Regions from separate parts of the Streptodolium elevatio genome, predicted to be linked through region 3. Evidence: predicted binding sites of a transcription regulator. Region 3 holds the regulator's gene; each other region holds the start of a gene.
The links. Region 3 encodes HrcA, which represses chaperone genes, less so after heat shock. Its sites were predicted from a motif close to TTNGCACTCNGNNNNNCNGAGTGCNAA; they were not measured.
Positions count from the first base shown of each region.

Region 1: the regulator HrcA is predicted to act here: its motif matches at 1,480-1,506, upstream of groES (co-chaperone GroES).
Region 2: the regulator HrcA is predicted to act here: its motif matches at 1,114-1,140, upstream of groL (chaperonin GroEL).

Region 1 is NZ_JBSFVE010000001.1:528,754-532,002, forward strand. It holds gene groL (chaperonin GroEL) at 1-892, opposite strand, end outside; gene groES (co-chaperone GroES) at 1,032-1,340, opposite strand; gene ACWD12_RS02265 (GNAT family N-acetyltransferase) at 1,951-2,496, shown strand; gene ACWD12_RS02270 (hypothetical protein) at 2,647-2,943, shown strand; gene ACWD12_RS02275 (class I SAM-dependent methyltransferase) at 3,050-3,249, shown strand, end outside.
Region 2 is NZ_JBSFVE010000001.1:918,452-921,700, reverse strand. It holds gene ACWD12_RS04040 (ubiquitin-like small modifier protein 1) at 1-220, shown strand, start outside; gene ACWD12_RS04035 (cold-shock protein) at 754-957, shown strand; gene groL (chaperonin GroEL) at 1,298-2,923, shown strand; gene ACWD12_RS04025 (hypothetical protein) at 3,068-3,249, opposite strand, start outside.
Region 3 is NZ_JBSFVE010000008.1:244,531-247,779, forward strand. It holds gene dnaJ (molecular chaperone DnaJ) at 1-1,113, opposite strand, end outside; gene hrcA (heat-inducible transcriptional repressor HrcA) at 1,114-2,130, opposite strand; gene ACWD12_RS17415 (MBL fold metallo-hydrolase) at 2,275-2,964, shown strand; gene ACWD12_RS17420 (DUF3097 domain-containing protein) at 3,002-3,249, shown strand, end outside.

The DNA of each region.
Region 1 (3,249 bases), on a different contig from region 3:
CGCCGGTCAGGATGGCCATGTCCTCCAGCATCGCCTTGCGGCGGTCGCCGAAGCCCGGGGCCTTGACCGCGACGGCGTTGAACGTGCCGCGGATCTTGTTGACGACCAGCGTCGACAGGGCCTCGCCCTCGATGTCCTCGGCGACGATCAGCAGCGGCTTGTTGCCGCCCGCCTGGATGACCTTCTCCAGGATCGGGAGCAGCTCGGCGATCGCCGAGATCTTGCCCTGGTTGATGAGGATGTAGGGCTCCTCCAGGACCGCTTCCATGCGCTCCTGGTCGGTGACCATGTACGGCGACAGGTAGCCCTTGTCGAACTGGAGGCCCTCGGTGAACTCCAGCTCCAGGCCCATGGTGTTCGACTCTTCGACGGTGATGACACCGTCCTTGCCGACCTTGTCCATGGCCTCGGCGATCAGCTCGCCGATCTGACGGTCCTGCGCGGACAGCGCGGCGACGTTGGCGATGTCCTCCTTGCCGTCGATCGCGCGGGCGGTGCCGAGCAGTTCGTCCGACACGGCCTTGACCGCGGCGTCGATGCCCTTCTTGAGGTCCATCGGCGCGGCACCGGCGGCGACGTTGCGCAGGCCCTCGCGTACCAGCGCCTGGGCGAGCACGGTCGCGGTGGTCGTACCGTCACCTGCGATGTCGTTGGTCTTGGTCGCCACCTCCTTCGCGAGCTGGGCGCCGAGGTTCTCGTACGGGTCGTCGAGCTCGACCTCGCGGGCGATGGTCACACCGTCGTTGGTGATCGTCGGCGCGCCGAACTTCTTGTCGATGACGACGTTGCGGCCCTTGGGGCCGATCGTCACCTTGACCGCGTCCGCGAGCGCGTTGACGCCGCGCTCCAGCGAACGGCGGGCGTGCTCGTCAAACTGAAGAATCTTGGGCATGGGATGTGAGTCCTCTTGTTCCTTCGTCCTCAAGCCTGCATGTACGGGCCGCCAACGACGCCGCCCCGGGCGCCCCAGTCGGGGTGCCCGGGGCGGGTCGATGAATCAGCGGCCCAGAACGACGTCTAGAGCCGCGATGTCACTTCTCGATGATCGCGAGAACGTCGCGCGCCGAGAGGACGAGGTACTCCTCGCCGTTGTACTTCACCTCGGTGCCGCCGTACTTGCTGTACAGGACGACATCGCCGACCTTCACGTCGAGCGGCAGGCGCTGCCCGTCCTCGAAGCGGCCGGGGCCCACGGCCAGGACGACGCCCTCCTGGGGCTTCTCCTTCGCCGTGTCCGGAATGACCAGGCCCGAGGCCGTGGTCTGCTCGGCCTCGAGCGTCTGGACCACGATGCGGTCCTCAAGCGGCTTGATGGCAACCTTGGTGCTGGCGGTCGTCACGATCCGACCTCCCCCTTCGGAGATCTCACGGGGTAATTGTCAGGTGGCGACCAGGTAAGCCCGTCGTCGCGGGTGCCGGACCTGCCCGTCGCGTTGGCACACTCATAGGGAGAGTGCCAATGCAGACCCTAGGGTCCGCTTAGCACTCCGTCAACTAGAGTGCCAACGAGCGCCGCCCGGATCCCCCCTTGGGGGGAAGCGCAGGGCACCTCCGCCGGACGCCGCTCGGGGCCGCCCCTGGGCCGTGATCTCGGGGCGCGATCGTGAGGGTCAGCCCGTCGACGGCCCTGCTCGTATGCTCCCGGCCGGGCCTGCCCGTGCGCCAGATACTCGCCATATGACAGGTACCGGAGGCCGGGACGAAGCGCGGAGTCGGCCGCGAAGAAGTTTTTTCAGTGCGTGATCCCATGGGCCTTCATGACGGAAAATCTGCCCACGACAAGGGGTATCGGGTGATTTGCACGGATGAGTCCCGACGGCCGGCCCGATTGCGGAAGTGACAAGGCCGGTGCAATTGCGTCGAGGGTGGGCCGTCCCGCGATTTACTCTCGCGGGCATGACGTCATGTGATGCGCCTGGACGCTGCCGGATCGCTCTCGATGGGGCCGGGGTGGTGATCCGGCAGGAGACCGGTGACGATCACCGCGATGTGCGCGACGTTCACACGCGGGCCTTCGGTGGCGACGAGCGGATTCCGGGGCTCGTGGAGGCACTTCGCGTTGCGGAGGCTGCGTTGGCGCCGATGTCCTTTGTCGCCGTCGTCGACGACCGGATCGTCGGGCACGTCCTGCTGAGCGCTACGCGGTTGGATGCTCCGCGCCGGATCGTGGACGTCCTGTCACTGTCACCGTTGGGCGTGGCTCCGGAGTTCCAGCGCCAGGGCATCGGTACGCAGCTCATCGCCCACGCCCTCGAAGCGGCCGACAACCAAGGGGTGCCGTTGGTGTTCCTGGAGGGTTCGCCGCAGTACTACGGCACGCGCGGCTTCGAGCGCGCCGGTGCGGTGGGCTTTCGTTCGCCGTCGCTGCGTATTCCTGACGCCGCTTTTCAGGTCGCCCGGTTGTCCGCTCACGAGCCGTGGATGACGGGAACTTTTGTGTATTCAGAGGCTTTTTGGGCGTTCGACTGCGTCGGCCTGCGTGACCCTGCGGGCTGAGGGAATGCCCGACTCGACCCTCGCACATCCGGAAGGTGCCCGGCCGGGGGGCGGTCGCTCGTTCGGGTCAGGCCGAGGGGCGGGTTGCGGCGTGTGGTGTTCGACTTGGCTGGATCGGGAGATCAGTGTCCGCGTTCCAGGGAGTGCACCATGGCGATCGTCGTTGTCTTCGAGTTCCCCGGCATGACTCAGGCGCAGTACGAGGGAAGCGCCGAGAAGGTGACGGGCGGACGCGGGGCGGTGACGAGCCTTTCCGACTGGCCCGTGCCGGGGATCATTTCGCACACCGCCGCACCCACCGCTGACGGATGGCTCGTCGTCGACGTGTGGGAGTCGGAGGAAGCGTTCCAGCGGTTCGGTGAGTTCATCATTCCGGCGCTGGAGGAACTCGGCGTGGCGGACGCGCAGCCGAGGATCTACCCCGCCCACACCGTGGTCACCGGCTAGTCGGTACGGCAGGTTTCGGGGCCGAGGGGCGGCCGGCATGGGTCGAAGTGCTCGGGTCGGCTGACGTACGTATCCGGCCGGTGTGGGCGGCACGGAGAATGTGGGGGTGGACGTCGAGGGATTTGCGCGGTTGTTGTCGGCCGAGGGGCGCGGGCTGCTCGCGGAGTTGGCGGAGTATCGGCCTGCCGACGAGTTGGCGTGGGCGACGCGGCTGCGGCGGGCGCATGTGCCGGAGTTGGTCGCCGCGGCGCTGACGCAGGCCCGGTTGCGGCAGCGCGGGCGGGCGAAGTTCGGGGACGACGCGGC
Region 2 (3,249 bases), on a different contig from region 3:
GGTGACGGCCGAGGGCGGCACGCTGTCCGAGGTGATCGAGTCGCTGGAGAAGTCCTACCCGGGCATCGCCGCCCGGGTGCTGGACGACCAGGGCAAGCTGCGGCGCTTCGTGAACGTGTACGTGAACGACGACGACGTGCGCTTCGCCGAGGGCCTTCAGACGGCCACGCCGGACGGCGCCAACGTTTCGGTCATCCCGGCCGTCGCGGGCGGTTGCTGATCCCCGTTCGGGCAAGTCCGCCGCACGGTCTCGACCGTGCGGCGGACTTTTGCGTGGGGTGCCCGGCGAGCAATCCATGATCAATGCAGCGGGGCTCGGCATTCGGAACGAAGTGTTCCGTGCGGCAATCCCGCAGGTGCATCGGCGAATCCGGGGAAGCATGGTGCGTACAACCGCATTTTCCGGAGATTTCGCGGCAACGGCCCGACAATCCCGTGGCCGGGATCACATCCGAAATGCTCCGTTTGTCGCTTTTGATGCGGAGTGAAATGCGGTTTTAACTAGGAATTAATCAAAGACATCCGTTTTGTTCGTCCCGGATTTCTCGTCCGTTTGACCTGTTGCGTCGGGCACCCATCCGGATACATTCAGCCGCGGTCGGACGGTTCCACGTACTGGATCTGGTGCGCGGCAACAACTCGCGAACCTGCTTGCCCTGTGCTGACTTCACTCAGTCGGTCAAGAAGTTGCGATACGACCCGGAGCTGCGGCGCGCAGTTTCCGTGAAAGGGCCAGTAACAGGGGAGTTAGGAATGGCTCAGGGCACCGTCAAGTGGTTCAACGCGGAGAAGGGGTACGGCTTCATCGCGGTCGACGGTGGTGCGGACGTCTTCGTCCACTACAGCGCGATCCAGATGGACGGGTACCGGACGCTTGAGGAAGGACAGCGGGTCGAGTTCGAGATCTCGCAGGGGCAGAAGGGTCCGCAGGCGGACATGGTCCGTGTGACCGCCTGAGCCTGCACGGCTCTTCTTGTACTGCTCTTCTTCAGACGTCGCCGAGGCCCGGTTCCCCGTACGCGGGGGCCGGGCCTCGGTGCTGTGCGCCGGCGTGTCCGGCGCCGCGTGCCGGTGCGGTCGTCCCGGCGCGAGCGCCCCGGTACCGGGGGTCCGCTTGCACTCGACCTACCCGAGTGCTAATCATTGGCGTTAGCACTCTGGATGTGAGAGTGACAAAAGGACCGGGCAGACGAGGTCCGGAGGCCGTGGGGGAAGGATCCCCGCGGAGCCGGGTCGTCCGTCGCGGGCGTCGGCCCAGGTCCTCAGCATCCACCCCGTTCTGGGAGGACCTCACCACATGGCCAAGATCATCGCGTTCGACGAGGAAGCGCGTCGCGGCCTCGAGCGCGGGATGAACCAGCTCGCCGACGCCGTCAAGGTCACGCTCGGCCCCAAGGGCCGCAACGTCGTGCTCGAGAAGAAGTGGGGCGCCCCCACCATCACCAACGATGGTGTGAGCATCGCCAAGGAGATCGAGCTCGAGGACCCGTACGAGAAGATCGGCGCCGAGCTGGTCAAGGAGGTCGCGAAGAAGACGGACGACGTCGCCGGTGACGGCACGACGACCGCGACCGTCCTGGCCCAGGCGCTCGTACGTGAGGGTCTTCGGAACGTCGCCGCCGGCGCCAACCCGATGGCCCTCAAGCGCGGCATCGAGAAGGCCGTCGAGGCCGTCTCCGAGCAGCTGCTGAACCTCGCGAAGGACGTGGAGACCAAGGAGCAGATCGCTTCGACGGCCTCCATCTCCGCCGCCGACCCGCAGATCGGCGAGATGATCGCCGAAGCGATGGACAAGGTCGGCAAGGAAGGCGTCATCACCGTCGAGGAGAGCAACACCTTCGGCCTCGAGCTCGAGCTCACCGAGGGCATGCGCTTCGACAAGGGCTACATCTCGCCCTACTTCTCCACCGACCCGGAGCGTATGGAGGCCGTCCTCGACGACCCGTACATCCTGATCGTCAACAGCAAGATCGCCTCGGTGAAGGACCTGCTCCCGCTGCTGGAGAAGGTCATGCAGGGCGGCAAGCCGCTCGCGATCATCGCCGAGGACGTCGAGGGCGAGGCCCTGGCCACGCTCGTCGTCAACAAGATCCGCGGCACCTTCAAGTCCGTCGCGGTCAAGGCGCCGGGCTTCGGCGACCGCCGCAAGGCCATGCTGGGCGACATCGCCATCCTCACCGGTGGCCAGGTCATCAGCGAGGAGGTCGGCCTCAAGCTGGACTCCGCCGGTCTCGAGCTGCTCGGCCGCGCCCGCAAGGTCGTCGTCACCAAGGACGAGACGACCATCGTCGACGGTGCCGGCGACTCGGACCAGGTCCAGGGCCGCGTCAACCAGATCCGCGCCGAGATCGAGCAGTCGGACTCGGACTACGACCGTGAGAAGCTCCAGGAGCGCCTGGCGAAGCTCGCGGGCGGCGTCGCGGTCATCAAGGCCGGTGCCGCGACCGAGGTCGAGCTCAAGGAGCGCAAGCACCGCATCGAGGACGCGGTGCGCAACGCCAAGGCCGCCGTCGAGGAGGGCATCGTCGCCGGTGGCGGCGTGGCCCTGCTCCAGGCGTCCCAGGCCGCGTTCGAGAAGTTCGAGCTCGAGGGCGACGAGGCCACCGGTGCCGCGATCGTGAAGCTGGCCGTCGAGGCCCCGCTGAAGCAGATCGCGGTCAACGCCGGCCTCGAGGGCGGCGTCGTCGTGGAGAAGGTGCGCAACCTGACCCCCGGCCACGGCCTCAACGCCGCGACCGGCGAGTACGTCGACCTGGTCGCCGAGGGCATCATCGACCCGGCCAAGGTGACGCGCTCCGCGCTGCAGAACGCGGCCTCCATCGCCGCGCTCTTCCTCACCACCGAGGCCGTCATCGCCGACAAGCCCGAGAAGGGCGGCGCCCCCGCGGGCGGCGCGCCGGACATGGGCGGCATGGACTTCTGATCCGGTGACGGAGCAGTAGTCGTGCGCTGATGCCGTAGCCGGTGGGTCCTGCCGCCGGCGACGACAGAGGCAGCGAGACAAACGCCAAGGGCGGCACCCCGTTCGGGGTGCCGCCCTTTGGCGTCGCGGGCACGGGCAACGCGGTCAGTTCGTGATCGTGACGCAGGGCAGCCCGACGCTGGACCCACCGCGGAAGCCCTCCGCGCAGAGCCGCGTGCCCGCGGGGAAGTGGCGTTGCGGGTACGCCTGGTCGCGGTACGTCCGGAACTTGGCGACGTCCTCCGTCTTGAGGTTGGCGCTCCAGCCGTTCGTGGTCCACACCCGGG
Region 3 (3,249 bases):
GTCCTTCAGGCGGGAGAACAACCCCTGCTGCCCCGGCGAGAACTGCCCCTGGGGCCGCTCCTCGGCCCGCAACTTGGCGAGTCTGCGCAGGAGTTCCTCCTGCTCCGGGTCGAGCTTCGAGGGCGTCTGCACCTCGACGTGCACCAGGAGGTCGCCCCGGCCGCCGCCCCGCAGGTGCGTGATGCCCCTGCCGTGCAGCGGGATGGACTGCCCGGACTGGGTCCCCGGCCTGATGTCGATCTCCGCGACGCCGTCCAGCGTCTCCAGCGGCACCTTCGTGCCCAGGGCCGCGGCCGTCATCGGGATGGTGACCGTGCAGTGCAGGTCGTCGCCCCGGCGCTGGAACGTCGGGTGCGGGACCTCGGCGATCTCGACGTAGAGGTCGCCGGCCGGGCCGCCGCCCGGGCCGACCTCGCCCTCGCCCGCGAGCTGGATGCGCGTGCCGGAGTCGACGCCCGCCGGGATCTTGACGGTGAGCGTGCGGCGCGCGCGTACGCGTCCGTCGCCCGCGCACTCCGGGCACGGGGTCGGCACCACGGTGCCGAAGCCCTGGCACTGCGGGCACGGGCGCGACGTCATGACCTGGCCGAGGAACGACCGTGTGACCTGGCTGACCTCGCCGCGGCCCCGGCACATGTCGCACGTCTGCGCGGTGGTGCCGGGAGCGGCGCCCTCGCCGTTGCAGGTGTTGCAGGTGACCGCGGTGTCGACCTGGATCTCCCGGGTCGTGCCGAACGCCGCCTCCTCCAACTGCACCTCGATGCGGATCATGGCGTCCTGGCCGCGGCGGGTGCGCGAGCGCGGGCCGCGCTGGCTCGCCTGGCCGAAGAACGCGTCCATGATGTCGCTGAAGCCGAAGCCCGCGCCGAAGCCGCCGCCGGGCCCGGCCCCCGCGCCGCCAAGCGGGTCGCCGCCGAGGTCGTACATCTGCCGCTTCTGCGGGTCCGAGAGGACCTCGTAGGCGGCGTTGATCTCCTTGAAGCGCTCTTGCGTCTTGGGGTCCGGATTCACATCCGGGTGCAGTTCACGGGCGAGGCGGCGGAAGGCCTTCTTGATCTCCTCGGGCGTGGCGTCGCGCCGAACACCCAGGACCTCGTAGTAATCAGTGGTCAACTACGACTCCGCGAGAATCTGTCCGACGTACCGTGCCACGGCGCGTACCGCTCCCATCGTTCCGGGGTAGTCCATCCTGGTCGGCCCGAGCACGCCGAGTTTGGCGAGGGCCTCGTCCCCGCTGCCGTACCCGACGGACACCACCGAGGTGGCGGCCAGTCCCTCGTGCATGTTCTCGTGGCCGATACGCACCACCATGGCAGGCTCGGTGGCCTCCCCGAGCAGGCGCAGGAGCACGACGTGCTCCTCCAGGGCCTCGAGTACCGGGCGGATCGTCATCGGGAAGTCGGTGCCGAACCGGGTGAGGTTCGCGGTTCCCGCGAGGACGACCCGCTCTTCCTGCTGCTCCACGAGGGTGTCGAGCAGGGCGGCGAGGACTGTGGTGACGATCGGCCGCTCCTCGGCCGTGAAGGACTCGCCGAGGTCCTGCACCAGCAGGGCGACGTCGGCGAAGCGCCTGCCGACGACGACGCCGTTGATCCGGCCGCGGAGGTCGGCGAGCAGGGTGTCGCCGATCGGGCCGGGTGCGTCCAGCACGCGCTGCTCGACCCGCCCGGTGTTGGTGATGAGCACGAGCATGATCCGGGTCGGTGCCAGGGTCAGCAGCTCGACGTGCCGGATGGTGGACCGGGTGAGGGACGGGTACTGCACCACGGCGACCTGGTGGGTCAGCTGGGCGAGGAGGCGCACGGTGCGGCCGACCACGTCGTCGAGGTCCACGGCGCCGTCCAGGAAGAGCTGGATCGCCCGGCGCTCGGGCGTGGACAGCGGCTTGATGCCCGCGAGCCGGTCGACGAAGAGCCGGTAGCCCTTGTCGGTGGGTACGCGGCCCGCGCTGGTGTGGGGCTGGGTGATGTACCCCTCCTCCTCCAGCGCGGCCATGTCGTTGCGGATGGTCGCCGGGGAGACCCCGAGGTTGTGCCGTTCCGCGAGCGCTTTGGATCCGACGGGCTCGTGAGTCGCCACGTAGTCCTGCACGATGGCGCGCAGCACGTCGAGCTTGCGGTCGTCGAGCACCGTGCGCACCTCCCTGACCTGCCTGGCACTCCGCTTGCTGGAGTGCCAGTGTACGGCGACGCCGATGCGTCCGTACCCTGCCGTCTGTGGAAGGGTCGCAGGATGGTACACGCGGAACATGACGAATGGACGCGTTGGGGCCCTGTGGCACCCGGGGTGTTCGTCGCGCGGCTGCCCGAACTGGACCTGAACGTCGTGGCGGTGGCGGGCCCCGAGGGCTTCGCCCTCGTCGACACCGGCTCGTACGAACGCGAGACGCGCGGGCTCCTCGCGGGCCTCGAGCGCATGCTCTCGGAGCACGGCCTCCCCTATCGCGCGCTGGCAGTGGTGAACACACACGGTCACTTCGACCACTGCTATGGCAACGCAGAAGTCCTACGGCAGTTCCCGGACGTCGAAATCGTGGGCCACGAGGCCCTGCCGCCCTATCTGGCCGAGTGGGGCGAGCGGGGCCGCGCCGACGCGCTGCGCTACGGCATGCCCGCGGACGACATGGCCGCGGTACGTATTGTCCCGCCCACGGTCCTGGTCCCGCACGACGGGTCGCTGCCGCTCGGGGTCGTCGGGGCCGAGGTGTACGCGCCGGGGCGCGGCCACACCGGGTGCGACGTGGTGGTCCACGTCCCGGACGCGGACCTGCTGGTCGCCGGGGACCTGCTGGAGGAGTCGGCGCCGCCGTCGTACGGTCCCGACTCGTACCCGGACGAGTGGCCGGGTGCCCTGGAGCGGGTGTTGGAGCTGCCGGCGAGCGTGCTGGTGCCCGGGCACGGCGCCCTGGTGGACCGGGACTTCGCCGAACGCCAGTTGGCGTACGTGCGCGGTCGGCGCGCCTGAACGGGTGACGGCGGCCGGACCGCTAGCGTCGGTCGCTATGCGCAGCAGGAGTTACGGGCCCGATCTGACACCGCCGTGGAAGAAGCCCAAGGCGGTCCCCGAGGTGGCGGCCGACCGGGACCTGGTGGTCGAGGAGGTCGAGACCGGGTTCTGCGGCGCGGTGGTGCGGGTGGAGAAGACCCCGGAGGGGTTCACCGTCACGCTGGAGGACCGGCACGGCAAGCTGCGGGTGTTCCCGATGGAGCCTCGCGGGTTCATGGTGGACGGCGCCGTCGTCACGCTGGT